Regions from separate parts of the Burkholderia stabilis genome, predicted to be linked through region 2. Evidence: riboswitches for the same ligand, from Rfam matches in the RefSeq annotation. Region 2 holds a riboswitch; each other region holds the start of a gene.
The links. A riboswitch is a leader RNA that binds a small molecule or an ion and turns the genes downstream of it on or off. The one in region 2 is predicted to bind cobalamin.

Region 1: linked by a shared signal. The riboswitch ahead of BBJ41_RS21230 (TonB-dependent receptor domain-containing protein) and the one ahead of cobG (precorrin-3B synthase) in region 2 are both predicted to bind cobalamin.
Region 3: linked by a shared signal. The riboswitch ahead of BBJ41_RS26380 (CbtB domain-containing protein) and the one ahead of cobG (precorrin-3B synthase) in region 2 are both predicted to bind cobalamin.
Region 4: linked by a shared signal. The riboswitch ahead of BBJ41_RS16520 (FecCD family ABC transporter permease) and the one ahead of cobG (precorrin-3B synthase) in region 2 are both predicted to bind cobalamin.

Annotation. Positions count from the first base shown of each region.
Region 1 covers NZ_CP016443.1:706,227-713,649, forward strand. The annotation lists gene BBJ41_RS21205 (SDR family NAD(P)-dependent oxidoreductase) at 1-475, opposite strand, end outside; gene BBJ41_RS21210 (NADP-dependent oxidoreductase) at 506-1,498, opposite strand; gene BBJ41_RS21215 (Dabb family protein) at 1,543-2,175, opposite strand; gene BBJ41_RS21220 (hypothetical protein) at 2,165-2,509, opposite strand; gene BBJ41_RS21225 (helix-turn-helix domain-containing protein) at 2,677-3,714, shown strand; cobalamin riboswitch at 3,824-4,016, shown strand; gene BBJ41_RS21230 (TonB-dependent receptor domain-containing protein) at 4,356-6,284, shown strand; gene BBJ41_RS21235 (TetR/AcrR family transcriptional regulator) at 6,393-6,965, shown strand; gene BBJ41_RS21240 (alpha/beta hydrolase) at 7,018-7,423, shown strand, end outside.
Region 2 covers NZ_CP016442.1:760,963-768,385, forward strand. The annotation lists gene BBJ41_RS03670 (cobalt-precorrin-5B (C(1))-methyltransferase) at 1-1,076, opposite strand, end outside; gene BBJ41_RS03675 (bifunctional cobalt-precorrin-7 (C(5))-methyltransferase/cobalt-precorrin-6B (C(15))-methyltransferase) at 1,076-2,329, opposite strand; cobalamin riboswitch at 2,541-2,731, shown strand; gene cobG (precorrin-3B synthase) at 2,800-4,191, shown strand; gene BBJ41_RS03685 (precorrin-8X methylmutase) at 4,184-4,810, shown strand; gene BBJ41_RS03690 (precorrin-2 C(20)-methyltransferase) at 4,807-5,541, shown strand; gene cobJ (precorrin-3B C(17)-methyltransferase) at 5,538-7,247, shown strand.
Region 3 covers NZ_CP016443.1:1,912,631-1,920,053, reverse strand. The annotation lists gene BBJ41_RS26395 (2OG-Fe(II) oxygenase) at 1-365, opposite strand, end outside; gene BBJ41_RS26390 (inorganic phosphate transporter) at 666-2,258, opposite strand; gene BBJ41_RS26385 (histidine phosphatase family protein) at 2,461-3,051, opposite strand; cobalamin riboswitch at 3,106-3,243, shown strand; gene BBJ41_RS26380 (CbtB domain-containing protein) at 3,277-3,486, shown strand; gene BBJ41_RS26375 (CbtA family protein) at 3,500-4,234, shown strand; gene BBJ41_RS26370 (LysR family transcriptional regulator) at 4,315-5,223, opposite strand; gene metE (5-methyltetrahydropteroyltriglutamate--homocysteine S-methyltransferase) at 5,352-7,423, shown strand, end outside.
Region 4 covers NZ_CP016442.1:3,544,428-3,551,850, forward strand. The annotation lists gene lgt (prolipoprotein diacylglyceryl transferase) at 1-461, shown strand, start outside; gene BBJ41_RS16495 (SIMPL domain-containing protein) at 559-1,299, opposite strand; gene BBJ41_RS16500 (EVE domain-containing protein) at 1,480-1,941, opposite strand; RNA gene ssrS (6S RNA) at 2,013-2,194, opposite strand; gene BBJ41_RS16510 (cell division protein ZapA) at 2,275-2,589, opposite strand; gene BBJ41_RS16515 (ATPase) at 2,586-2,936, opposite strand; cobalamin riboswitch at 3,091-3,345, shown strand; partial or broken gene BBJ41_RS16520 (FecCD family ABC transporter permease) at 3,548-4,628, shown strand; gene BBJ41_RS16525 (ABC transporter ATP-binding protein) at 4,625-5,440, shown strand; gene cobT (nicotinate-nucleotide--dimethylbenzimidazole phosphoribosyltransferase) at 5,493-6,548, shown strand; gene BBJ41_RS16535 (adenosylcobinamide-GDP ribazoletransferase) at 6,538-7,314, shown strand; gene cobC (alpha-ribazole phosphatase) at 7,299-7,423, shown strand, end outside.

The DNA of each region.
Region 1 (7,423 bases), on a different replicon from region 2:
CCAGCGCCGTCACCGAGCCGACGTTCACGATCCAGCCGGCGCCGCGCGCGCGCATCAGCGGGATCGCGGCCTGGGCCAGCGCGAACGGAATGCGCAGATAGTGTTCGATCGTCGTGTCGAACATCGTCATCGGCATCGCGTCGACGCACGCGTAATCGGCCACGCCTGCATTGTTCACGAGGATGTCGAGGCCGCCGGCCGCGTCGGCCGCGCGCCCGACGAGTGCGTCGCGCTCGGCCGCGTTCGACAGGTCGGCCGCGAGCGCGATGGCCCGGCCGCCGGCCTGTTCGATCAGTGCAACCGTTTCGGCGAGCGTGCCGGCGGTGCCGGCCGATTGCGTGAGGCTGCGTGCGGTGACGACGACGGTCGCGCCTTCGGATGCGAGGCGCTGCGCGATCGCGCGGCCGATGCCGCGGCTCGCGCCGGTCACGAGTGCGCACTTGCCCGCGAGGATCGCGGTTCGGGTGTCGGTCATGATGTCTCCAGAAATTTTGATGCGAGCCGTTCAGCCCGCGATATCCGCAACGTGCAGCACGAGCTTGGTTTTCGCCTCGCCCGTTTGAACGAGATCGAGCGCCCGGGCCGCCTGTTCGAGCGGGAAACTGTCGAAACGCGGCACGCGCAACTCGCGCCGGCCGAGCCGTTCGGCAATCGATGCGAGCGTGTGGCCGCTCGGCATCCGGCTGTAGGTCATCGCGGTGCGCAGCCCGCGCCGCGCGGCGTCGGCGCCCGTCGCGGCCAGCCGCTCGGCATCGCCGGCCGCGAGCGTCATGATGTTCACGAGCGTGCCGCCCGGCGCGAGCAGGTCGAGCGCGCCGGGCAGCGTGTCGCCGCCGACCGCGTCGAGCACGAGATCGACGCCGCCGGGCGCCCAGGCATGCACCGCAGCGGCGATGTCCGGTGCGCGATAGTCGATGGCGGCCTCCGCACCCAACGATTCGACCGTGTCGAGATTGCGCGCCGAACACGTCGCCGCGACGCGCGCGCCGGCCTGGGCCGCGAGCTGGATCGCGAACGTGCCGACCGCGCCCGCGCCGCCGTGCACCAGCACGGTCTGCCCGGCGCGCAGCCCGCCGTCGTCGAACAGGCCGGCCCACGCGGCCAGCGCGGGCGTCGGCGTGGCCGCCGCTTCCGCGAAGCTCACCGCGTCGGGCAGCCGCACGACCGAGTCGTGGCGCACCGCGACGTATTCGGCATACGCGCCCCAGCGCCCCGCGCCGACATCGGTCTGCGCGAACACGCGCATGCCGGGCGCGAAACCGTCGACGCCGTCGCCGACCGCCTCGACCACGCCCGCCGCATCGAAACCGATCACGAACGGAAACGTGTACTGCATGAACGCGCCGAGATAACCTTCCCGGCATTTCCAGTCGGCGGGATTGACGCCCGCATACGCGACGCGGATCAGCACGTCGCCGGGGCCCGGCTTCGGCGCCGAAACGTCGGCCAGCCGCAATGCGTCGGAATGGCCGACGCGGTCGATCAAAAGGGCTCGCATCTTCGTGTCTCCAGTTTTTTTGTGGGTGGGGTGCGCGCCGTGCGTCACGTCGCCGTATCGGCCAGCAGGCTCGATGCGAGCGGACAGAACGCATGCGAGATCGCGTCGACCGTCCAGTCGGGGCTTTCGGCGTCGAACCGGCGGTCGACCCAGCCCCAGTGATACGGATGCATCAGGTATTCGCCGAGCAGATCGCCGACGTGCGCGAATTCCTGCTGCCACACGTGCGTCCAGGCACCCGGCGTCTCGATCCGGCTCAGTCGCCAGTTGCGGATGCCGGGCATGAATGCGGGCATCTGCAGCAACTCGCTTTCGAGCGCGGCGACTTGCGTTTCGCTGGCCTGCGGCCGCGTGCGCAGCATCAGCGTGCGCCACACGCCGTCGTGCAACCCGGGTTCGCGCAGGCCGCCGCCGATCGGGCGACAAACGGCGCCGTCGATGCGTGCGATGCCCGGCAGCCGAGCCAGCGTGGCGAAATCCGTGGCAGGATCGACCACGGGCGCATCGCGCAACACGTCGAGCGTGTAGTCGCCCGCGCCCCAGCTACCTTCCTGATTGCGCGCGAGCGTCACACGTCTCGCGCCGGGCAGCGCACGCGCGGCCTCGCACAATGCATGTTCGATCGCATGCGCATCGCGATCCACCGAAACGAATACCTGCGCCGTGTCATGCCGCATGGCCGGCCTCCTTCAGGGCAGGCAACGGCGCGTCGGCGTCCGTCATCACATGGCGTCGGCGCGCGTCGCACAGCCCGTCGACCGCCATCCAGAACGCGACCACGTCGCCATCGGTCAGCGCGCGCATCCGGTAATAGGACGGCGCATCGTCGACGTGCCAGGTCAGCCACAGCGTGCTCGGCTGCCCCGGCACCGCGACCGGCGGCGACACCCAGCGGCCGGCCGCCGTCAGCCCGCGCGCCGCATGGCCCGGCAAGTAGCGGTCGCGCAGCAGCGCGAGCACGTCGGGAATGCGCTCGGGAGCGAGCGTGATTTCATCTACGATCTGGATCATTCGCGTGTCGTCCGTGGTCGTTCATGGCGGGATGCGTTGCCGGCCTACGCCGTTCCGGCGAGGCCGAAGGCGGCCGGCGTCGATAGCATTCTTGCGTGGCGACGGTTCGCACACCCCTACCGGCCCGCTCACCGGCCCCTGTCGCAACGATCAGAACGGGAGACAACATGAAACCGCGCGCAATGCCCCAAAACGGCCGCGTCCTGCCGGGTTTCGGCGCGCGCCTGCTGAGCGAACTCACGCGCAGCGGCGCGGCGCCGGCCGGACGCGATACGCAGGCGCCGCACGATGCGCCGACGGCCGGCGGTTTCGTTGCGCTCTACCGCGACGCGATCGAGCGGCTCGAAGCGCAGGTCGCGCGCGGCGACGGCCACCCGCCGATGCGCAAGCAGGAAGTCGACCTGATGTGCCGCTGCCTGCTGAGCTGCGCGACGCTCGCCGACGCGATCCGCTGCGCGCGCGACTTCTGCGACATGCTGACGCCACGCGCCGGCATGCTGTCGCTCGCGGTGCGCGACGGACGCGCGACGTTCCGGATGGACTCGCTGCGCCGCACGCGCAGCCCGGCCGCGTGCCTCGTCGACCTGACGGGCCTGTTCTGCTATCTGCAACTGTTCGGCTGGCTGATCGGGCAGCCGCTGCGGCCAATCGACGTGTGGCTCGGCCATCCGCGCCGCGACGACGCGGTGCCGCTGCTCGGTCTGTTCAACGCGCCGGTCGACGTCGGCCGGAAAACCTACGGCTTCGCGTTCGATGCGGCGCGGCTCGAATGCCGCGTGATCCGCCAGCCGGCCGAACTCGACGCGTTCCTCGTCGATTTCCCGTTTCGTCTGATCGATGCGGCGCCAGCCGTCGTGTCGTGGACGCAGCAGGTGCGCGGCTTTCTCGATGCGGCGCTCGCGCACGCACAGGCGCTGCCGGCGCTCGTGGAGCTGGCCGCGTGGCTCGGCGTCAGCGAGGCGACGCTGCGGCGGCGGCTCGCGGCGGAAGGCAGCGGTTATCACGCGTTGCGCGAGCAATGCGTGGCCGACGCCGCGCGACGATGCCTGCGCGACACGGACTGGCCGGTCGCACGCGTGGCCGCACATCTCGGGTTCGGCGGCGAGGAAGCGTTCCGGCGTGCGTTCGTGCGCTGGACGGGTGTCGCGCCGAGCCGGTTCAGGCGCGATCCCCCGCCGTCGATCCCGGTGTTTCGTCAGACATGAAACGCGGCGCCGGCGCATGAAAGAAAGGGTTTGGAAAGTTTCCGCCGGGCAATGACGTTTTTTCGCATCCCTGCGCAACCGGACAATTGACGCGCCGGAGCCCGCGCCATTACGCTTGCGCGCTGATGGTTCCCGGAGACGGGATCAAAAGGGAACGCAGGAGAGGCAGCGCCTCGAATCTGCGGCTGCCCCCGCAACTGTGAGCGGCGAATGCGTGCCACTGCGTGCCACTGGGAAACCGGGAAGGCCGGCGCGAATGACGACCCGCGAGCCAGGAGACCTGCCATCGACCCGAGGTCCAAGCAGCCGCACCGGGCGGGGTGTCCCGGCGCGCCAAGCACCGCCATTGGCGGTCGCCCGTTGCATGGACGGCCCGACCTCAGGACCCTTCAGATGTCCATCGTTTCCGAATCCGCTTTCGCTCAGAAAGCGTCGCACCGACACGCCGTCGGCATGCGTGGCCAGCCCGCGTCCGCGCGGCCGTTTATGGCGCTTGCGTCGCCCGGCATGCGCCGCACCGACACCGCCGGCAGCCGGCCGCCTTGTCCCGCCACGCCATGACGCCCGCCCGGAACTGGCCGGCCCGGCCCCCGATTCGCTCACGATCGCCGTACACGCAACACGCTTATTCCCGCTGCCTCATGAACATTCGTTACCTTCTTGCCACGTCCGCCGCCAGCGCGCTGCTTGCCCCGATCGCCCATGCTGCCGGCGACACCGCGCTCCCGCAGGCCGCCCGGCCCGCGGAAAGCGCCGACCTGCCGACGATCAGCGTGACCGACACGCGGCGCCTGCCCGAATCGTTCGACGGTCGTTATGCGTCGACGCAGGTGCTCACGCGCGAGGATCTCGACCGGCTGTCGCCCGGCGACCCGAGCATCACGCAGGCGCTCGCGACGCTGCCGGGCGTCACCGTCTCGCAGAACGGCGGCCCCGGCTCGTCCGCGTCGGTCAGCATCCGCGGCTCGTCGGCCAGCCAGGTCGCCGTGTTCATCGACGGCATCCGGATCGGCTCGTCGACCACCGGCATCGCGCCGTGGGCCGATCTGCCGACCGAAGCGTTCGAGCGCGTCGAAGTGATCTCGGGGCCGGCCGCCGCGTCGTTCGGCGCCAATGCGATGGGCGGCGTCGTGCAGCTCTTCTCGCGCCGCGCCAGCAATCAACCGAACCAGACCACGGTGTCGTTCGGCGGCGGGTCGAACAAGACCTTCGACACGCAGTTGCGCACGTCGGGCACGGTGCCGTCGACGGGGCCGCTGGCCGCGCTCGGCGGGCTCACCTACTCGCTCGGCCTGCACGACTACAACACGGCCGGCATCGATGCGACGCGCCCGTTCTTCTACGCGCACGAAGCCGGCCGCAATCCGTATCACGCACAGGATCTCGATGCGCGCCTCGGCTACGCGCGCGACAACTGGTCGATCTCGACGTTCGCGCTGTATCACCGGTCCGATCTGTCCTACGACAACATCGGCTATGCGAACCGTCAGCTCGATCATCAACTGACGGCCGGCATCGCGTTCCGTCTCGACATCACGCCCGACACGCAGTTCGCCCAGTCGTTCGGCTATTCGAACGACCGCGCCTTCATCTACGCGAACGACCCGACCCTTGCGACCGACCAGATCAATTCGCAGCGCATCAGCACGTCGACGTCGCTGACCCACCAGGAACACGGGTTCCACCTGTTCGGCCTGCCGCTGTCGGGCGAGACGAAGCTGGCCTACGACTTCACGCGCGAACAGGCGTTCCTGCCGTTCGACATTCCCGCCGGCGTGCCGACGCGCAACGATTCCGCGTTCTCGCTGCATCAGTCGGCGACGCTCGGCAGCGTGACGATGTTCCTCGCGGGGCGTCACGAGATCATTGCCGGGCAGTCGGTGAACACCGGCAATGCCGCGCTGTCGTGGGCGATCACGCCGGTCTACACGGCGCGCGTGTCGTACGGCAACGCGTTCCGCCTGCCGACGTTCAACGACCTGTACTACCCCGGCTACGGCAATCCGAACCTCAGCCCCGAACGCAACACGTCGGTCGAGGCCGCGATCGACGCGAATACGTCGTACGGCACGTTCTCCGCCGCGATCTACGACACGCGGGTCAACAACCTGATCGCGTACAACCCCGCGACGTTCTCGCCGATGAACATTGGCCGTTCGCATATTCGCGGCATCGACCTGTCGTACAAGGGCACGATCGGCCGCTCGACGCCGGTGAGCCTCGCGATCGGCATCCTGAATCCGCAGGACGAGACCAACCAGACCTGGCTCAACCGCCGGCCGCGCCAGACGGTCAGCCTCAACGTCGATCACACGTGGGACGAACTGCACCTGCACGCGCTGAGCACGGGCGCGTCGCTGCTCTACGGCGGCTCGACGTTCGACGATCCGGCCAATACGCAGTATCTGCCGTCGTACCTGACCGTGAGCCTGCGCGCGGCCTACCGGATCAATTCGCACCTGACGGTGTCGGCGTCGCTGTCGAACCTCTTCGAGCGGCAGTACATGACCGCGTACGGCTACAACACGCTCGGACGCACCGCGTTCGGCAAGGTCAGCTATACGTTCTGACGGCCCGGCAAACCCACGCATGGCGAAGCCACCGGCACGCACACGACATTGACACTGCCACAAAAACTAATAGAATTAGTTTTTTGACTAACCTCAATAGCATCCGTCATGGCGCGTGCCGGCATTACCGTAGACAGGCTCGTCGAAGCCGGCGCGCAGCTCGCCGATGAAACCGGCTTCGAGCAGCTCACCGGCGCGGCGCTCGCGCGGCACTTCGACGTGAAGCTCGCCAGCCTGTATTCCCATATCCCGAGTTTCGACGACCTCAAGAGCCGTATCGCGCTGTTCGCGCTGCAGGAGCTGGCCGACCGCGCGACCGACGCACTGGCCGGCCGCACCGGCAAGGACGCGCTGGCCGCACTCGCGAACGTCTATCGCGACTATGCGCGCGAGCATCCCGGCCGCTTTGCGGCCGCGCGGCATCCGGTGAGCGCGGAACGCGCCGCCGAGAGCGCGGGCGGCCGGCTCGTCAGGATGACCGCGGCCATGCTGCGCGGCTACGCGATTCCCGACGCCGAACAGGCGCATGCGATTCGCCTGCTCGGCGGTTTCTTCATGGGCTACGTGACGCTGGAAAGCGCGGGCGGTTTCTCGCACAGCGCGCCGGATTCCGACGCGTCGTGGTCGCGCAGTCTCGACGCGCTGGACGTGATGCTGCGCCACTGGCCGTCGGCCGCATGACGGGCCGTGCTGCACCGGAATACGCCGTGACGGGCCGAACGGAAACCATTCGATGAAAGACAAACCTGACGGCGTCGCCGTACCGAGCCGGGTCGTCCCCTTTCCCGCGTCGATCAGCGACGAAGCGCGAGACGCGCTGCGGCGACTGGTCGGCGACGACGGCGTGCCGCTGAATGCGTTGCACGTGATGCCACCGCCGGACGATCACGATGCGTGGATGCGCGTGAAAGCCGCGGCCGATGCGCATTACGCGGCGGCCATCGAGCAGCTCGGCGGGTATCTGCGCTCGAGCGTCGAGACGATCCGGGCCGGCCACGCCGACATCCACGTCGCGACGCCCGCCGATGCGATTTCCGGCGAATGCGCGGTCATCGACCTGCATGGCGGCGCGCTGGTCCTGGGCGGCGGCGCCGCGTGCCGCGCCGGCGCGCAGATGCAGGCCGACCGGCTCGGCATTC
Region 2 (7,423 bases):
CCGACGAAGCGGCCCTGCCGGTCGATCGCGAACATCTCGACGGCGACCGACGACGGCACGATGTCGCGCGCGACGCGCAGCGCGTGCGCGCAGACGAGATCGCCGAGCGGCACGCCGTCGGCGTGCGCGAGCTTCAGCGCTTCCTGGCTCGTGTTCGCGGCGCGCATCGCGGCCTGCAGCGCGTCGCTCGCGCCCGCTTCGGCGCCCCATTGCGCGAGCAGCGGCAGGTCGATGCTCGAATGACGGCTGTGCAGGTCGAGATGGCCGGCCGCGAGCTTGCTGAGCTTGCCGAAGCCGCCGCACATCGACAGGCGCGCGACAGGCGCGCGGCGCAGGTGCTTGAGCACCGCGCCCGCGAAATCGCCCATCTCGATCAGCGCCATGTCAGGCAGGCGGTAGTGCGCGCGCATCGCGTCCTCGCTCGCGTTGCCCGTGCACGCGGCGATATGGGAGACGCCGTTGGCGCGCGCGACGTCGATGCCCTGATGGATCGACGCGATATAGGCCGAGCACGAGAACGGCCGCACGATGCCGGTCGTGCCGAGGATCGACAACCCGCCGACGATGCCCAGGCGCGGGTTCATCGTCTTCAGCGCGAGCGCTTCGCCGCCTTCGACGCCGATCGTCACGTCGAAGCCGCCCGCGTAACCCTGCTCCGCTGCGAGCGCGTCGAGATGCATCGTCATCATCTGGCGCGGCACCGGGTTGATCGCTGGTTCGCCGACCGGCAGCGTCAGTCCCGCGCGCGTGACCGTGCCGACGCCCGGCCCCGCATGAAAGCGCACGCCGGGCGCCGCCGCGAGCGCGACGCGCGCGAAGACCAGCGCGCCGTGCGTGACGTCCGGATCGTCGCCGGCATCCTTGATCGTGCCGGCTTCGGCGCCGCCGGCCGTGGTGCGGCAGAACTCGAGGCGCATCATCACGTGCTGCCCCTTCGGCAACACGATTTCGACCGCGTCGTCCGCGCGGCCCGCGAGCAGCAGGCGCGCGGCCGCGAGCGACGTCGCGGTCGCGCAGCTGCCGGTCGTGTAGCCGAAGCGCAGCGGCGCGGGCTGTTCGGGGGTTTCGTCGCGCATCACGCGTCCGTCATGTTCACCGCGTTCGCCACGTTCGCCGGCCCGGCCGCGTCGGGCTTGCGCACGTCGTACAGCGTGACCGGCAACGGCTGCCGCCACGTGTCGAAGCGGCCGAGCGGCTCGGCATGCGCGAGCGACACGCGCGTGAGCGTGCCGCCGTGCGCATCGCGCCACGCGGCGAGCGCCATCTCGCCCTGCAGCGTGACCGCGTTCGCGACGAGCCGGCCGCCGGGCTTCAACGACGCCCAGCAGGCGTCGAGCACGCCGGCCGCCGTCGCACCGCCGCCGATGAAGATCGCGTCCGGCGCGGCGAGCCCCGCCAGCGCATCGGGCGCACGGCCCGCAACGAGTTGCAGGCCCGGCACGCCGAGCGCGTCACGATTGTGCTCGATAAAGCGCTGCCGCTCCGCGTGCGATTCGATCGCGATTGCCTGGCATGACGGATGCGCGCGCATCCACTCGATACCGATCGAGCCGCTGCCGGCGCCGACGTCCCACAACAACTCGCCGGGCACGGGCGCGAGACGCCCGAGCGTCATCGCGCGCAGGTCGCGCTTGGTGAGCTGGCCGTCGTGACGGTATGCATCGTCGGGCAGGCCGGGCGTGAGTGCGCGGCGCGGCGCGTCGGGGCCGGCCTGGCAGTCGAGCGCGATCAGGTTGAGCGCGGCCGTTTCGCCGACGTTCCAGTCCTGCGCAAGGCCGTCGATACGCCGCTCGAGCGGGCCGCCGAGATGCTCGAACACGCTGATGCGCGTCGGCCCGAAGCCGCGCGCGGCGAGTTCGGCGGCGACCACGGCCGGCGTGCGGCCATCGGCGCTCAAAACGAACAGCCGCCGGCCCGGCAGCAGGTGTCGCGCGAGTGTCGCGAGCGGACGCCCGACGAGCGATACCGCGCCGATCTCCTGCAGCGCCCAGCCGAGCCGCGCGGCCGCGAGCGACAGCGACGACGGCGCGGGCAGCACGCGCCATTCGTCGGGAGAAAGCGCGCGCGCGAGCGTCGCGCCGACGCCGAACAGCATCGGGTCGCCGCTCGCGAGCACGCACACGGGCGACGGGCGACGCGCCAGCACACCCGCCAGATCGAACGGCGACGGCCACGCTTCGCGCGCGGCCGGCAGCCGCGCGGGCAGCATGTCGAGATGCCGCTTCGCGCCGATCACGAGCGTCGCGTCGAGCAGCGCGCGGCGCGCGCTGCGTCCGAGCCCCGCGTAACCGTCGTCGCCGATGCCTACCACCGTCAGCCACGCCGTCATGCATCCTTCCCCATCGTTCGGTTCCATCGTGTCGCCGTGCGGCCGTGAAAACGCCCGCGCAGTCGTCCGCATTGCGAAAGACGGCATGGTACCGTGTTCCATCCCGCGTTTCATCTGCCGGCCCGCCGGCGTCGAGGCACATTCCGCGCGTTTCGCGTGGCCCGCGCCGACCCGTTTTCCGGTCGCGAAGCGCCGTCGAAATCGGGTATCCTACGGCCGTTCGTTCGCCGGTGCCCTTCGGGGCCGAAGAGGGAACACAGGGCGCACCGCGCGCCGCTGTGGCTGCCCCCGCAACTGTAGACAGCGAGCCGATCTCCCCCTCATGCCACTGGTTCGACCGGGAAGGCCGGGAGCCGGCGCCGACCTGTCAGCCAGGAGACCTGCCGGCCTGAAAGTGCGTGCGTGCCAGTCGGCGTCGGGCGGGGTGTACCGATGCGTTGGCCGCGGCGCGACACTGCCCCGGTACCCCGTTGAGTTCCGCCCCCGTTTCGATTCCTGCATCGCCCGTCGCACGCCCGTCGGCCTGCCCGGGGCTCGTGCGCGTGGTCGCGGCCGCCGATGGCGGGCTGTGCCGGATCAAGCTGCCGGGCGGCCGGCTCGATGCGCGCCAGGCGCGCGCGATCGCCGCCGCCGCGCGCGCGTACGGCTCCGGTGCGATCGACGCGACCAATCGCGCGAATCTTCAGCTGCGCGGCATTCGGGAAGACGCGACCGACGCGCTGACGCGCGCGTTGCTCGATGCGGATCTTGGCCCGCGCGTCGACGCAACTGCCGATGCAGTCGCGCTCGCCGCGAGCGACGACGTCCGTAACGTGATGCTCAGCCCGCTCGCCGGGCACGACCCCGCCGCACTCGTCGACAGCCGCGCGCTCGCGATGCCGCTGCTCGACATGCTGGCGCGCGAGCCGCGCCGTGGCGAGCTGTCGCCGAAATTCTCGATCCAGCTCGACGGCGGCGAATCGGTCGCCGCGCTCGATCATCCGCACGACATCTGGCTGGCCGCGTGGCGCCGCGGCGACGGTGCGGTACGCATCGCGGCCGGGCTGGCCGGCTGCCCGCCGGTCGCGCCCGGCGACACGCCGGCTTCGGTCGACGTATCGCCCGATCAGAGCGTCGCGCTCGTTCGCGCGCTGCTGCTCGCGTTCCTCGATCTGGCGCCGGCCGATGTCACGCGGATGCGTGCACTGCTCACGACTTGCGGCGAACGCGCGTTGCTCGACCGTGCGCAGCATTACCTGCCCTTTCCGCTCGCGGCCGATCCGGCGCTCGCCGGTTGGCGGCGCATGCGCAGTGATCCGGCGCTGCGCTTCGGCACGCGCCCGTCGCTCGACGCGAGCCGTTGCAGCGTCGGTGCGCAATTCGCGCTCGGCCGGCTCGACGCAGCGCAACTGGAACGGCTCGCCAACCTGGCCGACACCGAAGGAAACGGCACGCTGTCGATGACGCCGTGGCAAGGCGTGTTCGTGCACGGCGTGCCGCACCATCGCGCACCGGTCGTGCTCGATGCGCTCGCGTCGCTCGGCCTCGTTTGCGCGTCGTCCGATCCGCTCGCCACGCTCGTCGCATGCACCGGCAGCGCGGGCTGCGCGAAAGCGCGCGCCGACACGAAACACGACGCGCTCGCGCTGGCCGCGCGCATCGGCCATCCGGTCGACGTGCACCTGACCGGCTGCGAGCGCCATTGCGCGCTGCCGCATCCCGCGACGCACACGCTCGTCGCGGTGGCGCCCGCACACTACGACCTTTACCGGCGCGACACCGACGCGGGCCTCGGCGCCCCGCTCGCGCGCCATCTGACGATTGACCAGGCCGCAGTCCGATTGACGGACCCGCGGCACAGCCAGGACACCACCGATGCTTGACTACATTCGCGACGGGCAGGAGATCTACCGCCAGTCGTTCGCGACGATCCGCGCCGAGGCCGACCTGTCGCAGGTTCCGCCCGATCTCGAGAAACTCGCGGTGCGCGTGATCCACGCGTGCGGGATGGTCGACGTCGTCTACGACCTGCGTTTCTCGGCCGGCGCCGGCGCGGCGGGCCGCGCGGCGCTCGCAGCCGGCGCGCCGATCCTGTGCGATGCGAGGATGGTCGCCGAAGGCATCACGCGCGCGCGGCTGCCGGCAGACAACCGCGTGATCTGCACGCTCGGTGAGCCGGAGGTGCCCGACCTCGCGCGCCATCTCGGCAACACGCGCTCGGCCGCCGCACTCGAACTGTGGCGCCCGCATCTCGCGGGCAGCGTCGTCGTGATCGGCAATGCGCCGACCGCGCTGTTCCATCTGCTCGACATGATCGACGCCGGCGCGCCGCGCCCCGCGCTGATCCTCGGGTTCCCGGTCGGCTTCATCGGCGCGGCCGAATCGAAGGCGATGCTCGACGCCGACAGCCGCGGCGTGCCGTACGTCGCGCTGCTCGGCCGGCGCGGCGGCAGCGCGATGGCCGCCGCCGCGGTCAACGCGCTCGCGACGGAGGTCGAATGACGACCGCGCGCGGACGCCTGTTCGGGGTCGGCGTCGGCCCCGGCGACCCTGAACTGATGACGATCAAGGCGCTGCGCGTGCTGCAGGCGGCGCCCGTGGTCGCGTATTTCGTCGCGAAAGGCAAGAAAGGAAATGCGTACGGCATCGTCGAAGCGCACCTGCTCGACACGCAAACGCAACTGCCGCTCGTCTATCCGGTGACGACCGAGGCGCTGCCGCCGCCGCTGTGCTATGAGACGGTGATCGCCGACTTCTACGACACGGCCGCCGACATCGTCGCGGCGCACCTCGACGCGGGCCGCGACGTCGCGGTGATCTGCGAAGGCGACCCGTTCTTCTACGGCTCGTACATGTACCTGCACGACCGCCTCGCGCCGCGCTACGACACCGAGGTCGTGCCGGGCGTGTGCGCGATGCTCGGCGGCACGGCCGTGCTCGGCCAGCCGCTCGTCTATCGCAACCAGAGCCTGTCGGTGCTGTCGGGCGTGCTGCCCGAGCACGAACTGCGCGCGCGGCTCGCGCAGGCCGACGCGGCCGTCGTGATGAAGCTCGGACGCAATTTCGACAAGGTGCGGCGCGTGCTCGACGAACTCGGCCTCGCAAAGCGCGCGCTGTACGTCGAGCGCGCGACGATGGCGAGCCAGCGCATCGTGCCGCTCGACGAAGTCGATCCGATGGCGTCGCCGTATTTCTCGCTGCTCGTCGTGCCGGGGGAAAAATGGCAAGGATGACGACCCCGCCCGCGATCGTGATTCTCGGCGCGGGCGCGCTCAACACCGCGCGGCGCATCCAGGCGCGGTATCCGGGCGCCCGCGTGCACGGGCTCGCGTCGCGCGTCGAGGCCGACGTGCCGTTCGACGAACTCGGCGCGCACCTGCGCGAGCTCTATGCGCGCGGCTTGCCGATCGTCGCGCTGTGCGCGGCCGGCATCGTGATCCGCTGCATCGCGCCCGCACTCGCCGACAAGGGCGTCGAGCCGCCCGTGCTCGCGGTCGCGGAGGACGGTTCGGCCGTCGTGCCGCTGCTCGGCGGGCTCACGGGCGTCAACGTGATCGCGCGCGAAATTGCCGAATGCGTCGGCGTCGCGCCGGCGATCACGACGAGCGGCGAACTGCGCTTCGGCGCGTGCGTGCTCAATCCGCCCGAAGGGTATGCGCTTGCCGATCTCGCGCAGGGCAAGCGCTTTGTGTCCGACCTGCTCGCCGGCGCGCCGACGCGCATCGATGGCGCCGCACCGTGGCTCGACGACGTCGCGCTGCCGCGCGACGACGCGGCAGCGCATGCGATCCGCGTGACACCCGACGCATGGCGCGGCACGCGTGACGAACTCGTGATCCATCCGCGCAGCGTGGTGATCGGCGTCGATGCGCATGCCGCGCAGGCCGACGAAGCGCTCGCCGCACGCATCGAAGCAGCGCTCGACGCGCACGGCCTCGCACAACTGGCGCTCGCGGCCATCGTCGCGCCGGCGTCGATGATCGGTGCTGCGGCGCTGGAGGAAGCGGCGCACACGCTCGGCGTGCCGCTGCGTTTCGTCGATGTCGACAGCGACGCGAAAGCCGATGCGGCGACGCTGCTCGGCCGAGCGTTGCGTGTCGCACATACATTGCGCACGACGTCGAATGGCCTTGCATGCGCAGTCGCATCGCATCCGGTCGACCCTGCCGCGCTCGGCCGCGCGCGCGGCCGCCTGACGGTGCTCGGCCTCGGCCCGGGCGGCGCCGCGTGGCTCACGCCGGCCGCGCGCGCCGCGCTCGCGGAGGCGACCGACATCCTCGGTTATACGACCTACGTGAACATGGCCGGCCCGTTCCGCGACGACCAGCGCATACACGGCACCGACAACCGCGAGGAGATGCAGCGCGCGCGCCATGCGTTCGAACTCGCGGCCGAAGGCCGGCGCGTCGCGGTCGTCTCGTCGGGCGACCCCGGCGTGTTCGCGATGGCCGCCGCCGTGCTCGAAGCGCTCGACGAGGCGCGCGACCCGCAATGGGCCGCGGTCGACCTGCGCGTGGAACCCGGCGTATCGGCGTCGCTAGCAACTGCCGCGCAGGCCGGCGCGCCGCTCGGCCACGATTTCTGCGCGATCTCGCTGTCGGACAATCTGAAACCGTGGGACGTGATCGAGACGCGCCTGCGGCATGCGGCGCAGGCCGATCTCGTGATGGCGTTCTACAACCCGATTTCGCGTGCACGGCCGTGGCAGCTCGACCGCGCGCTCGACGTCGTGCGCGCGCACCGCGCAGCCGATACGGTCGTCGTGCTCGGCCGCGACATCGGCCGGCCGGGCGCGACGCTTGCGACGACGACGCTCGGCGCGCTGCGCAGCGATCAGGTGGACATGCGCACGATGGTGATCGTCGGTTCGTCGACGACGCGCCGTTTCGCGATCGGCAGCGGGCGCGAGTGGGTCTATACGCCGCGCTGGTATCGCTGAACGCGGATAGGGCCTCTGGCTAATCACTGGCTCGCGAACGCGCTTTGCCGGCTGCAGCGCAAGAAGCAAGGAGCGTCGCTTGATCGAGCCAAACAAGCGACGCGCGACGCCGCAATGTGACGGGCAACGCACGCTCCCCTGTTTGGAAAAAAACCATTCGTGGGGCTGGTCCGTTA
Region 3 (7,423 bases), on a different replicon from region 2:
GGCGCGTGCTCCGTCGGATAGCGGACGTCGATCCCGAGTGCCTTGTTCCAGCGATTCGCGATCGGCGCGAGATGCGGGTAGAGCGTTGTACGCAACCCGGCGACGAGCGCCGGCAGCGGGTACGCGAAATACTTGTATTCGCCGCGCCCGAATCCGTGCCGCGCCATCACGACGCGTGAACGATAGAGCGCATCGCGCGGATAAAGCGATGCGAGCGCGTCGCACTCGCTTGCCGCGATCAGGCCCGGTACGCGCGCGCATCCGTAGCGATCGAGATCGGCATCGACGGTTGTCCAGTCGATCGCGTCGACGCGTTGTGCGATGTCCAGCGAGTCGACGGCAGGTTGCAGGTCGGCGATGTTCACGGGCGTACCTCGTTCGTCAGCAATGTGGCGCCGCACGGCATGCTCTGGACGCATTGCGCGCGGTTGAATCCACGATGAAAGTGATGAACCGAGTCTAGCGATCTCCGTGTACAGGCGCGCTCCAGATCTTGCGCTTCAATTCGGAAAGGGGGAGGCCGCACGCTCGTGATGTGACACGGGCACGCCGAATTCGGCGACGTGTCGGGAAGGAGAAGCGAAGAGGCGAAGAGACAGAGAGACGACCGAAGAATGCTCTACGGCAGGCGACCGACCAGCATCGGCCGCCCACCGTATCCCCGATCAAGCCAGCGACCGGAACAACCAGTAAAGCCCTGCCGCAAGCGCGATCGACGCCGGCAACGTCAGCACCCACGCGAGCACGAGGCTGCGCACCGTGCTCCATTGCAGCCCCGACCCGTTTGCCGCCATCGTGCCCGCGACGCCCGACGACAGCACGTGCGTCGTCGACACGGGCAGCCCGTACATGTCGGCGGCGCCGATCGTCAGCATCGCGACGAGTTCGGCCGATGCGCCCTGTCCGTACGTCAGATGCTGCTTGCCGATTTTCTCGCCGACGGTCACGACGATCCGTTTCCAGCCGACCATCGTGCCGAGGCCCAGTGCGATCGCGACGGCAACCTTCACCCACGTCGGAATGAACTTGGTCGCGTGATCGAGCTGCTTGCGATAGTTGTCGATCGCGAGCTTGTCGTCGGCGGCGAACGCGGGCTGCCCCGACTTCTCGATCAGGCGAATCGCTTCGGACACCAGATACATCGTGTTGCGCACGTTGTCGACGTCGCGCTGCGGCACGGCGGCCATCGAGCCCGACGAACCCACGGCAGTTGCGAGCGACGTGGACAGCTGCTGCACGGCCGGCAGCACCGCAGGCGTCAGTTCGCGATGCTGCACGTAGTGTTCGACGTCGGCGCGCGGGTTCGCCGACGGCGCGACGCCGTTCGTATACTTCGCGAACGTCGCGGCCGCCTGATTCGCGACGGCGACGAAGGTCTGCGACTCGGCCGGCGTGACGGCCTTGTTCAGGGCGTACGCGGCCGGCACCGTGCCGATCAGGATCAGCATGATGAGGCCCATCCCTTTCTGCCCGTCGTTCGAACCGTGCGCGAACGACACGCCCGTGCAGGTCAGGATCAGCAGGCAGCGAATCCAGAACGGCGGCGGCTGGTCCTTCGGCGGCTCCTTGTACAGCTCGGGAATCCGCACGAGGGCTTTCAGCACGAGCAGCAGCAGCGACGCGCACAGGAAGCCCACGATCGGCGAGAGCAGCAGCGACTTGCCGACGCCCAGCGCCTGGCCCCAGTCGACGCCGCTCGTGCCGGACGGCCCGTGCATCAGCTGGTTCATCAGCCCGACGCCGATGATCGACCCGATCAGCGTATGCGAGCTCGACGACGGCAACCCGAAATACCAGGTCGCGAGGTTCCAGACGATCGCCGCGATCAGCAGCGCAAACACCATCGCGAAGCCGGAGCCGCTGCCGACCTGCAGGATCAGCTCGACCGGCAGCAACTGCAGGATGCCGAACGCGACGGCGCCGCTCGAAACCATCACGCCGAGGAAGTTCCACATGCCGGACCAGATCACCGCCACGTTCGGCGTCAGCGAGTGCGTGTAGATCACGGTGGCGACCGCGTTCGCGGTGTCGTGGAAGCCGTTGACGAATTCGAAGCCGAGCGCGATCACCAGCGCGGCGCCGAGCATCAGGTACGGGAACAGCGACCCTTCGCGCATCGGCGACAGATCGTCGATCAGGTGCGTGGCGATGTAGACGGCGCCGATCGCGAGCACCAGCAGGAACACGGCATAGCCGAGCTGCCGGGTGCGCTCGACGGAGCCCCGATCGTTCGCGGTGGACGAAGCAGGTTGATTCATGACGGGCGTCTTCTCGTGGGGGAGTCGCGTCCGATCCTAGCCGCGGCTAGCAGTCAGTTTGATGACAGTCGGGATGACGAACGGCGCGTCTTACAGTGATGTAAGGCGAGGGACGATATTCGTTCGCGTCGTGAAACACCGGCCGCTTTGTCATCCATATCGCGCATGCCGGGGCGGCAATTCCACGCGCAATTCCACACGCTTACGCATCGACGTCGCGCCGATCGTCGTGCGTCGTGGCCAACGTCCATCCATGCGGCGACGCGACGAACATCGTGCACGACAGCGGTGCGACGTCGATGCGCGCCGCAGCATCGAGATCCATCCTCATCACGTGCGCGACGGCCGCGCGAACGATCGGCGCATGCGTGATCGCGACGACGTCGCGGCCGGGCGGCAGCGCGTTCAGCCATGCGCCGACACGGCGAGCGGCGGCTTCGAACGATTCGCCGCCGTGCGGCGACGCGGACGGATCGCAGATCCATGCGCCCAGTGCGTCCGGCACGTCGCGTGCGAGATCGTGCAGCCGCTTGCCTCGCCAGTTGCGGTAGTCGATGTCGCGAAGCGGGTCGTCGGCTTCGGCGTGCAGGCCGAGTGCATCGGCGGTCTGCCGCGCACAGCGGGCAGGGCTGCACCGCACGAGCGCGCCGGCCGCGTGCGTCCACCGATCGCGCAGCGCGGCGGCTTCGGCGAGCCCGCGTGCGTCGAGCGGATCGTCGTCGGGAAACGTGCCGGTGCGCATCGCGCGGGTCGACGCGTGTGCAATCAGGCGCAACGAGGCATGGAGGGTCATGTCGGTTGTCGGGAGAGCCGGAGCGGACGGGCGGTCGTCCGCGGGCCATCACTTCTTCAATACGCGGACGTTCGCGCGTACAATCCGCTCGATACGAAGCGCGGAAGCCGGTGCAAATCCGGTGCGGTCGCGCCACTGTAACCGGGTAATCACGATCCCGGAAGCCAGACCTGCCTTCGTACCCATCCAACATTTGTCGGGGCGCGATTCCCCTGAGGTGCATCCATGAGCGAAGCAGTGCTGAAGCCGGTCGTCGTGCCGGCACCCATCCCCGTACGTGAGCTGTTGCCGTGGGCCGTATTCGTCGGCCTGATCCTGCTGCTCGCACTCTATTTCGTCGGCGCGGAACAAGGCGCGACGTCGCTCGTGCCGGGCATGTACGTCCACGAATTCGTCCACGACGGCCGCCATCTGCTCGGCTTTCCCTGCCACTGACGCGGAGAACACGATGGTCGGAAAGCTGCTCATGCGCGGGATGCTCGCAGGCATCGCCGCGGGCCTCCTCACGTTCGGTTTCGCGAAAATCGTCGGCGAACCGCAAGTCGATCAGGCAATTTCCTTCGAAGAACAGCGCGATGCCGCCAAGAGCGACGAGCACGGGCACGATCACGAGGTCGAGCTGGTCAGCCGCCACACGCAGGCCGGCCTCGGCCTGCTGACGGGTGTCGTGACCTACGGCGCGGCATTCGGCGGGTTGTTTTCGCTGGTCTTCGCGTTTGCCTACGGACGAGGCAGCCGCCTCCCGGCGCGGCCGCTGGCCGCGTGGCTCGCGCTCGCGGCGTTCGTCGCGCTCGTGATCGTGCCGAACATCAAGTACCCGGCCAATCCGCCGTCGGTTGGCGACCCCGACACGATCGGCTATCGCACGGGCCTGTTCTTCCTGATGATCGCGATCTCGATCGCGACGATGGTGTTCTCGGTCAGCGTGCGCCGCCATCTGCTCGCGAAGCTCGGCCAATGGAACGCGTCGATCGTGGCGGGCCTCGTGTTCGTCGCGATCATCGCGGCGGTGCAGCTCGGGCTGCCGTCGATCAACGAAGTGCCGGCCGCGTTCCCGGCTGCCTTGCTGTGGAAGTTTCGCGTCGCGGCCATCGGCATGCAGGTGATCATGTGGACGACGATCGGCCTGTTGTTCGGCGCGTGGGTCGAGCGCGGCGAACGCATCGGCATGCACGCCGCCTGACGCGTATTGCAAACGGGTGCACCCGGGGGCCCGTTCACGCCGATCGCAAGCCCGATATTCGCGTGAACAGGGCCTGAGCCCTAACGCAGCATGCGCGGCGCGCTCCACGTCGATTCGCGCGCCAGCGCGACGAACGCGGCCAGATAGTCGATCGACGCATCCGCTTCGCGGATGCCGAGGAAGATCTGCTTCGCGATTCCCTTCTTGCCGAGCTTGACCGGCACGACCGGCATCCGGTCCGCGTATTCGTCGGCAAGCCATCTCGGCAGCGCGGCCACGCCGCGCCCGCTCGCCACCATCTGCAGCATGATGTCGGTCGTCTCGATCGACTTGTGCCGCCTTGGCACGATGCCGGCCGGCGTCAGGAACTGGTTGTAGATGTCGAGCCGGTCGGTTTCGACCGGATAGGTGATCAGGATTTCGTCGATCAGCTGCTCGGGCGTCACGTAGTCGGCATTCGCGAGGCGGTGTGCATCCGCGACCACCAGCACCTGCTCGTAGTCGAACACGGGATCGAAACGCAGGCCCGGCTTGTTCAGCGGGTCGGGCGTCACGAGTACGTCGATGTCATAGCCGAACAGCGCGCCGATGCCGCCGAACTGGAAACGCTGCTTCACGTCCACGTCGACGTCGGGCCAGCGTGACAGGTACGGCGACACGACCTTCAGCAGCCACTGGTAGCACGGGTGGCACTCCATCCCGATACGCAGCGTGCCGCGCTCGCCTTTCGCGTACTGCTTCATCCGCTCCTCGGCGAGCTCGAACTGCGGCAGCAGCCGGTTCGCGAGCTTCAGCAGATACTGCCCGCCTTGCGTGAGCCGCAGGCCGCGCCCTTCCCGGTCCCAGATCGGCGTGCCGAGCTGCTGCTCGATTTTCCTGACGGTATGGCTGAGCGCCGATTGCGTGAGGTGCAGCGCATTGGCGGCCGCGGTCAGCGAGCCCTGGCGCTCGACTTCACGAATGACGACGAGATGGAATCGTTCCAGCATGGATATCGCTCGCGCAACAGATGCATGAACAAATTTAATGGATGAATGAAATAATGCCATTTTATTTCATGGTTTGAAATCCCTATGATGGCTGCCGGATCTTCAATTTCTTTCTGGACGGCAGCCTCATGGTCACGACACACAACCTCGGTTTCCCGCGCATCGGCGCGAAGCGCGAACTCAAGTTCGGTCTCGAACGCTACTGGAAAGGCGAATCGTCGCGCGACGAACTGAAGGCGCTCGGCGCGGACCTGCGCGCGCGTCACTGGAACGATCAGCGTGGCCTGGATCTCGCGCCGATCGGCGATTTCGCGTTCTACGACCAGGTGCTCGACATGAGCTTCACGCTCGGCAACCTGCCGAAGCGCGTGCAGGACTTCCACGGCGATGCGCTCGACAACTATTTCCGCGTCGCGCGCGGCCGCTCGGCGCAGTCCGCGGAAGAGCATGCGGCGTGCTGCGGCGGCGTCGCGGCCGGTGAAATGACGAAGTGGTTCGACACGAACTACCACTACATCGTCCCGGAATTCCACGCCGACACGAATTTCTCGCTCGACCCGTCGCGCCTGCTGCAGCAACTGGCCGAGGCGAAGGTGCAGGGCGTGAACGCTAAACCGGTGATCATCGGCCCGGTGACGTACCTGTGGCTCGGCAAGTCGAAGGACGATTCGGATCGCCTCGCGCTGCTGCCGAAGCTGCTGCCGGTGTACGGCGCGCTGCTCGACACGCTGACCGCGCAAGGCGTCGAGTGGGTGCAGATCGACGAACCGATCCTCGTGACCGAACTCGACGCCGAATGGCGCCAGGCATTCCGCACCGCGTATGCGGCGCTGGAGACGCGCCGCATCAAGCTGCTGCTCGCGACGTACTTCGGCCAGCTTCAGGACAACCTGACGCTCGCAAGCTCGCTGCCGGTCGACGGCCTGCATGTCGACGCGATCAACGCGCGCGACGAAGTGCACGCGCTGGTGCGTGAACTGCCGGCCGAGCGCGTGCTGTCGGTGGGCGCGATCAACGGCCGCAACATCTGGAAGACGGACCTGAACGCGACGCTCGACTGGCTCGAACCGCTCGCGAAGCAACTCGGCGATCGCCTGTGGCTCGCCCCGTCGTGCTCGCTGCTGCACGTGCCGGTCGATCTCGCGAGCGAGGAGAAGCTCGATGCGGAGATCCGTTCGTGGCTCGCGTTCGCGCTGCAGAAGCTCGACGAATTGAAGGTGCTCGCGGCGGCACTGAACGAAGGCCGCGGCAAGGTGGCCGACGCGCTCGCCGCGAACGCCGCCGCGATCGACTCGCGCCGCCGCTCGCCGCGCGTGAACAACCCGGCGGTGAAGGCGGCTATCGCGCGCATCGACGCGCCGCTCGGCAACCGCGCGAGCCCGTACACGCAGCGCGCGCCGAAGCAGTCGGCGCGACTGAACCTGCCGGCCTTCCCGACGACGACGATCGGCTCGTTCCCGCAGACCGCCGAAATCCGCCAGGCGCGCAGCCAGTTCAAGGCCGGCGCGCTGGACGAAACCGGCTACCGCGCGGCGATGCAGGCCGAGATCGAGCGCAGCGTCCGCGAACAGGAATCGCTCGAACTCGACGTGCTTGTGCACGGTGAAGCCGAGCGCAACGACATGGTCGAATACTTCGGCGAACAGCTCGACGGGTACGCATTCAGCCAGTTCGGCTGGGTGCAGTCGTACGGTTCGCGCTGCGTGAAGCCGCCGATCCTGTTCGGCGACATCAGCCGCCCGAAGGCAATGACCGTCGAATGGATCACGTATGCGCAGTCGCTGACGAACAAGCCGATGAAGGGCATGCTGACCGGCCCGGTGACGATCCTGAACTGGTCGTTCGTCCGTGACGACCAGCCGCGCTCGGTGTCGTGCTACCAGCTCGCGCTCGCGATCCGCGAGGAAGTGCTCGACCTCGAGAAGGCCGGCGTGCGCGTGATCCAGATCGACGAGGCCGCGTTGCGCGAAGGGCTGCCGCTGCGCCGAGCGCAATGGGGCGAGTACCTGCGCTGGGCGGTCGAATCGTTCCGCATCACCGCGAACGGCGTGCAGGACGATACGCAGATCCACACGCACATGTGCTATTCGGAGTTCAACGACATCATCGCGTCGATCGCCGACATGGATGCGGACGTGATCACGATCGAGACGTCGCGCTCGGACATGGAGCTGCTCGACGCGTTCGACAGCTTCAAGTA
Region 4 (7,423 bases), 1.1 Mb from region 2:
TCATCAACGGCGAGCTGTGGGGCCGCGTGACCGATCCGGGCGCACCGTGGGCGATGCTGTTCCCGGGCGCGATGCGCGACGATGCGGCATGGCTGCCGAAGCATCCGGAGCTCGTCGAGAAGTGGCATCTCGCCGACGTGTTCATGCAATACCAGATGCTGCCGCGCCATCCTTCGCAGCTCTACGAAATTGCGCTCGAAGGCATCGCGCTGTTCTTCACGCTGTTCTTCTTCTCGCGCAAGTCGCGGCCGATGGGCGCTGTGTCAGCACTGTTCCTGATCGGCTACGGCCTCGCGCGCTTCACGGTCGAGTTCGCGCGTGAACCCGACGATTTCCTCGGCCTGCTCGCGCTCGGCCTGTCGATGGGGCAGTGGCTGTCGCTGCCGATGATCCTCGCGGGCGTTGCGCTGATGGTGTGGGCGTATCGCCGCCGCGCGACGAACGCGAATGCGGCTGCATGATGCGATGCCGATGCGCGCGCATCGGCAACACGCAAGCAAATGAAAAACGCCGGCCCGAGGGCCGGCGTTTTCGTATTCGACTGCCGCGCGATGCGCGTTACTTCATCTGCACCGAACCGTTGACCGTGACCGACACGGTGGCCTTGCCGCCTTCGACGGCGATCGGCGCGCTCATCTTCGCGCTGTCCATCGGCGCCGCGGCCATCGCCATCATGCGCGTGTACGGCTGCACGTTGCGGCCGCTGCCGACGTTCACGTCGCGGATCGTGTAGCTGCTGTAGCCGAATGCTTTCGCCGCTTCGTCCGCGCGCGCGCGGAACGACTTGATCGCCTCGGTGGTGAGCTTCTGCTCGGCCGTGCGCTGTGCTTCGGGCGACAGCGAGAACTCGACGTTGGCAACCTGCATCAGGTTCGACAACTGGCCCGCCAGCTTCGATGCCGCGGCGAAATCGCGCGATTCGAGCGCGACCTCGGTGCGGCCGCGCCATGCGGAGATCTTCCCGTCGCGATCGGTGCTCGGATACACGGAGAACGCACCCGTGTGCGCGGTGACGCCCGATACGCCCTTCGCCTGCGACAGTGCCGCATCGGCGCGCTGGTTCAACGCGGACGTCAGGCTGCCCGGGTCCTTTGCCTGTTGCTCGTAGAACAGCGTGATGTGGATGATGTCCTGCGGCACGTCGGCGCTGGCCTGCGACGAAAGCGACAGTACGCCGGCCGGCTCCGGAAAGTGCGGGTTTGCAGTCTGCGCGTGCGCGGCGGGCGACGCAAGCGTCAGCGCGACGGGAACGGCGGCGGCGAGTGCAAGCGACAGCGCGAGTGCGGATTTCTTGGTCATTGTTGGACTCCTTGTGCGAGGGCGCACACGCGGATCACGCGTGCGCGACGCGGGCGTACCGCGCGACAAAAAAACGACAGCCGGCCCGATCGGCCGACAGCGGTTGCTTAGGCCACGTGAAAGACCCTTGAGTTCCGTGCGTGCGGCGCCTGCTGACCAGATTTGACCTTTGGCGCGTGCTTACTTCATCAGCTTTTCGGTGATGAACCGCCATTCGGCGCGCGTCACGGGCGTGATCGACAGCCGGTTGCCGCGTGCGAGCACGCGCATGTCGGCGAGTTCGTCGTGTTCGCGCAGTGCGGCGAGCGGCACGAGCGGCGCCTTTTTCACGAAGCGCACGTCGACGAGCAGCCAGCGCGGCGTTTCCTGCGTCGATTTCGGGTCGTAATAGGGGCTTTTCGGATCGAACTGCGTGGGATCGGGGTAGGGCGTAGACGATACTTCGGCGAGGCCCGCGATGCCCGGCTCGGGGCAGCTCGAGTGATAGAACAGCACGCCGTCGCCGATCTTCATCGTGTCGCGCATGAAATTGCGCGCCTGATAGTTCCGCACGCCAGTCCACGGCAGCGAGCGCTGCGGTGCGTTGGCGAGATCGTCGATGCTTGCTTCGTCCGGTTCGGACTTCATCAGCCAGTATTGCATGGATCGTGATCGACGCAGAAAGAGGCTGCTACAAAAGGAAACGGCATCGGGACGTGCCCGATGCCGTTGGATAGGCCCCCGCCTTGGCCGCTAGGCCGGCATCCTGAACCTGAGGTTCAGAATTGGTCGCAGTTAGCAGCACTTCGGGTACATCAGACAGAGTGACGCGCGCGCCCGTGCTACAAATTTCCGCAACCGTGCACATGGCATTGGTTCAAGGAATATATGACCTTGGCGAACCAGGCAGGGAAGCTGACTGAACTGTATTTCGATGCGCCAATTTGACCACCGTTGATCGCCGAGATCAAGGGGAATCGACGCATCGATCAAACGTTACTGCGTCTCGTGCTGTGCGAGCACCGCGCCGAGCTGTTCGTTCATCTGGTGCATTGTACGACGGATTTCCTCCGCCGGAAATGCTTCACCGTGCCGCACGCTCGTTTGCAGCCGCAGCAATTCCGATGCGAGCGACAGCGCTGCCATGACCGCGATGCGATCGGTGCCGCGTACCGAGCTGTTCGAGCGGATTTTCGACATCTCGGCATCGACGCGCGCGACCGCTTCGAGCAGCGCCGCTTCGGTCTCGGCCGAACAGGCGAGACGATAGGGCTGACCGAGAATCGAGACTTCGATCTGCTTGGTGCTCATGCATGTTCTCCGTGGCTGGCCGCGTCATCGCCATCCGTACGCGCCTGCCCGTCCAGCAGGTCGAGCTGGTTGTCGGCTTGCTCCGCGCTTTTCGAGCGTGGAAGCTTTTCGAGAATCGCGTTCAGTTTCACCTGTGCGTCGTCGATTTTCGCCGACAGCGTGTCGCGCTCGGCTGCGAGCGCATTGCGTTCGTCGCGCAGTTCCGCGAGTTCCGCGCGGACCGTGTCCGCTTCCGCGCGCAATTGCGCGACCTGCTCCTCGAGCGCGAGCCGTTCCGAGTGATAGCGCTTGTTCAGCGAAATCAGACGGCCAATATTTTGAGATAAGGTTTCGAGTTCGTTGAGCATTTGCTGCGTCCTCTAAAGACCCAGCATTTTAGCGCGGAATAACGCGCAATCCGACATCTGTAACGTTTCCAGTCGTAACACCCCTGCTTCTTGCCGCGAATGGACGCGTCCCGTGCGTGTCCGGGCGCTTCCTTGACGCTCGCGCGACCGGCTCCTAAACTGGCGCCGCCTCGGTGCTCGCGCGTGGAACGCGCGGTTAAACGGGAAGCAGGGCGCGGGCTTCGCCAGAAGGCCGCCAACCTGCGCTGCCCCCGCAACGGTAAGCGGCCGCGTCGCATGACGCAGGCCGGCTCAGGCGTGCTCCGCGTGCAGGTCTTGCAGGCGGGCACGGGCCACTGCGCGTTTTTAGCGCGGGAAGGCGAGCCGGTACGCCGCCAGCCCGGATACCGGCCGAGGCGGGGAGCCCGCACGGGCTTCGTGACGCGTGGCCTGCGGGGAAGCGGGGTGCGCAGTGCTTCACGGGATCTTCTTCGATGCTGACCCCAATCGTCGGCGGCGCCGATTTCTGCCATCTTGGTGATGCGCTCGAACCGGGCGACCGCCGGACGGTTGACGCGCCCATCGACCCTCTGACCGACAAGGACCACGAGCTTGGTTATGCCTACGACACGCCGCACCGCGCCGATGTCGCGCCCGGCCGGCCGCTGTAGCCGGCCGGTGCGCGGCGCGTCGCCCACCCGGCGGAGGGCAGCATGAGCGCCGCGCGCGCCGCCGCGATCTGGGCCGCGCTGGCCGCCGTGGTCGCGTTACTGTTCGTCGCGTCGTTGTCGATCGGCAGCGTGCCGATGTCGCCGTGGCAGGCGCTCGCATCGCTCGTGCCGCATGGCGGCGACGCGCTGTTCGCCGATATCGTTCGTACGCTGCGCCTGCCGCGCGCGCTCGCAGGCTTCGCGTGCGGCGCGCTGCTCGCGCTGGCCGGCGCGTTGCTGCAGGTGTTGCTGCGCAATCCGCTCGCCGATCCGTACGTGCTCGGCGTGTCAGGCGGCGCGGCCGGCTTCGCGCTCGTCGCGATGATCGCGGGCGGCGCATGGTGGCTCGTCGACGCATCGGCGTTCGCCGGTTCGCTCGTGTCGGTCGCGCTCGTGCTCGGCCTCGCGCGCCGCGAGCTGTGGCGTGGCGAGTCGCGCGACGCGTCACCGCGGCTGCTGCTCACCGGCGTCGTGATCGCCGCGGGGTGGGGGGGCGCTCGTCACGCTACTGCTGTCGCTCGCGCCCGATGCGCGGCTGCGCGGGATCATCTTCTGGCTGACCGGCGACCTGAACGGCGTGACCGCGCCATGGTTCGCATGGGGGGCGCTGCTGCTGGCCGCATGCATCGCGCTGCCGGCCGCGCCGCAACTGAACGTGCTGCTGCGCGGCGATGCGACGGCACTTGCGCTCGGCGTACCCGTCGCGCGCCTGCGCGTGCGGATCTATCTCGTCGCGTCGCTGGCTGCCGCGGCTGCGGTGACGACGGCCGGCACGATCGGCTTCGTCGGTCTCGTCGTGCCGCACGCGTTGCGGCTCGCATTCGGCAACGACCAGCGGATGCTGCTGCCGGCCGCGATGCTCGCGGGCGGCGGTGGCGTGATGGCGGCCGACCTGCTTGCGCGCACCGCGATCGCCCCCGCGCAACTGCCGGTCGGCGTGATGACGGCGTTGATCGGCGTGCCGGTGTTCCTGTGGATGTTGTTGAGGAGGCCGATGCGATGACGGATGCCGCACGGCACGCCACCGACGGCGACATGATCTACGCGACCGTCGACCTGACGCTGAAGGCCGGCGAACGCACGCTGCTCGACGGTTTTACGCACGCGTTCCGCCCCGGCGAGATCTGGTGCGTCGCGGGGCCGAACGGTGCGGGCAAGACGACGCTGCTCGCGACGCTCGCGGGGCTGCAGCCGCCGGCCGGCGGCCGGGTCGAGATCGACGGCCGGCCGCTCGGCGCATGGTTGCCCGCGCCGCTCGCGCAGCGCCGCGCGCTGATGCCGCAGCAACTGCACGACGCGTTCAGCGCGACCGTATTCGACACGGTGCTGCTCAACCGCTTTCCGTATCTCGGTGGCTGGGGCTGGGAGCGCGACGGCGATCGCGCGGCCGCGCGCGATGCGCTCGCGACGTTCGGCCTGACCGCGCTCGCGTCGCGCGACGTGCTGTCGCTGTCGGGCGGCGAGCGGCAGCGCGTCGCGCTGGCCGCGACGCTGTGCCAGGACGCGCCGCTGATGCTGCTCGACGAGCCGCTCGCGCATCTCGACCTGCATCACCAGATCGATTGCCTGACCGCGCTGGCCGCATGGCTCGACGCCGGACCGCGCACCGTGCTGTTCTCGTGCCACGACCTGAATCTCGCGCGGCGTTTCGCGACGCACGCGCTGTTGCTCGACGGCCGCGGCCAAGCGTGGGCCGGCCCCGTGCACGACGTATTGACACCCGAGCGCGCGAGCGACGCGTTCGGTTATCCGCTGGTGCTGATCCGCGAAAACGGCCGCGACGCGCTGCTGCCCGCGTGGCCCGAGCGACAATGACCTTTCCCTTTCCGATGCGCGGCACACGCCGCGCCCACGACACGGCTTCCCGATGACGACTCCGACCCACTTCCCGCCCGCGATCGCGCCGCTCGACGAAGCGCTGCGCAAGCGCCTGCAGCACGTGATCGACCACAAGACCAAGCCGCCCGGCAGCCTCGGCCAGCTCGAGGCGGTCGCGTTGCAGATCGGCCTGATCCAGCACACCGAGCAGCCCGTCGTGCAGCGTCCCGTGATGATCGTGTTCGCCGGCGATCACGGGATCGCGGCCGAGGGCGTGAGTCCTTATCCGCAAGCCGTGACCGCGCAGATGGTCGCGAACTTCCTGGCCGGCGGCGCGGCGATCAACGCGTTCGCGGGCGTCGCGCAGAGCGTGCTCGAGATCGTCGATGCGGGCGTCGCGTCGCCGCTGCCGCTGTCCGACCGGCTGGTATCGCTGCCGGTCGCGCGCGGCACGCGCAACTTCGCGGCGGAGCCGGCGATGACGCGCGACGAAGCGATGACGGCGCTTGCGGCCGGCGCGGCGCGCGTGCGCCTGCACGCATCGCTCGGCACGAACGTGATCGGTTTCGGCGAGATGGGGATCGCGAACACGTCGTCGGCCGCGTGCCTGATGAGCCGCCTGCTCAGCGTGCCGGTCGACGCCTGCGTCGGGCGCGGCACGGGCCTCGACGACCAGGGCCTCGCGCACAAGCGCGCGGTGCTCGGCCGCGCGCTCGTCAAGCATTCGCACGCGATCGCGCCGCTCGACGTGCTCGCGACGTTCGGCGGCTTCGAGATCGCGATGATGACGGGTGCGTATCTCGCGGCCGCGAGCGAGCGGATGACGATCCTCGTCGACGGCTTCATCGCGACGGCCGCACTGCTCGTCGCCGAGCGCATCGCGCCCGGCGTGCGCGACTACTGCGTGTTCTCGCATACGTCGCACGAGGCCGGGCACCGGCGCATGCTCGAGCATTTCGGCGCGAAGCCGCTGCTCGCGCTCGACCTGCGGCTCGGCGAAGGCACGGGCGCGGCGCTCGCGCTGCCGCTCGTGCGCGCGGCGGCTGCGTTCCTCAGCGAGATGGCGAGCTTCGAGTCCGCCGGCGTCGACAATCGTGACGCCTGATCGCGCGCGCGGCGTGCGTGCCGAGCTGCGCTACTTCTTCGTCGCGCTCGGTTATTTCACACGTGTGCCCGTGCCGCGTGCGATCGGCTACGCGGCCGGCGATCTCGACCAGGCCGCGCGCTATTTCCCGCTCGTCGGGGCGTGCGTCGGCGCGTGGGGCGCGCTCGTCTATCTCGCCGCGTTGCGCGTGCTGCCCGCGTCGATCGCGGTCGGGCTGTCGATGGCCGCGACGCTGCTCGCGACCGGCGCATTCCACGAAGACGGTCTTGCCGACAGTTGCGATGCGTTCGGCGGCGCCTACACGCGCGACGACGTGCTGCGCATCATGCACGACTCGCGGATCGGCACGTTCGGCGCGGTCGCGCTCGTGATCGCGCTCGGCCTGAAGTGGCAGGCGCTCGCGGCGATGCCGCCGCTGCGCGCCGCATGGACGATGATTGCCGCGCACGCGGCGAGCCGCGCGGCGGCCGTGAGCCTGCTGATGTCGCTCGACTATGTGCGGCCCGAAGGCAAGGCGAAGCCGGTCGCGCAACGAATGGGCGCGCGCGCGGCGTGTGTCGCGGCGCTGTTCGGATTGCCGTGGCTGTTCTGGCCCGACTGGCGCGCGGGCATCGCTGCATGCGTCGCGCTCGTGCTCGTGCGCGCGTGGGCGGCACGCTATTTCGTGAAGCGGATCGGCGGTTATACGGGCGACTGTCTCGGCTTCGCGCAGCAACTGAGTGAACTGGCGATCTATCTCGTGGTGCTCGGATGGACATCGTCCTGATCCGTCATCCGGCCGTGGGCGTCGAGCCGGGCGTTTGCTATGGGCGCAGCGACGTGCCGCTCGCCGCAACGGCCGATGCCGGCGCGGATGCCGTGCATGCGCATCTGTC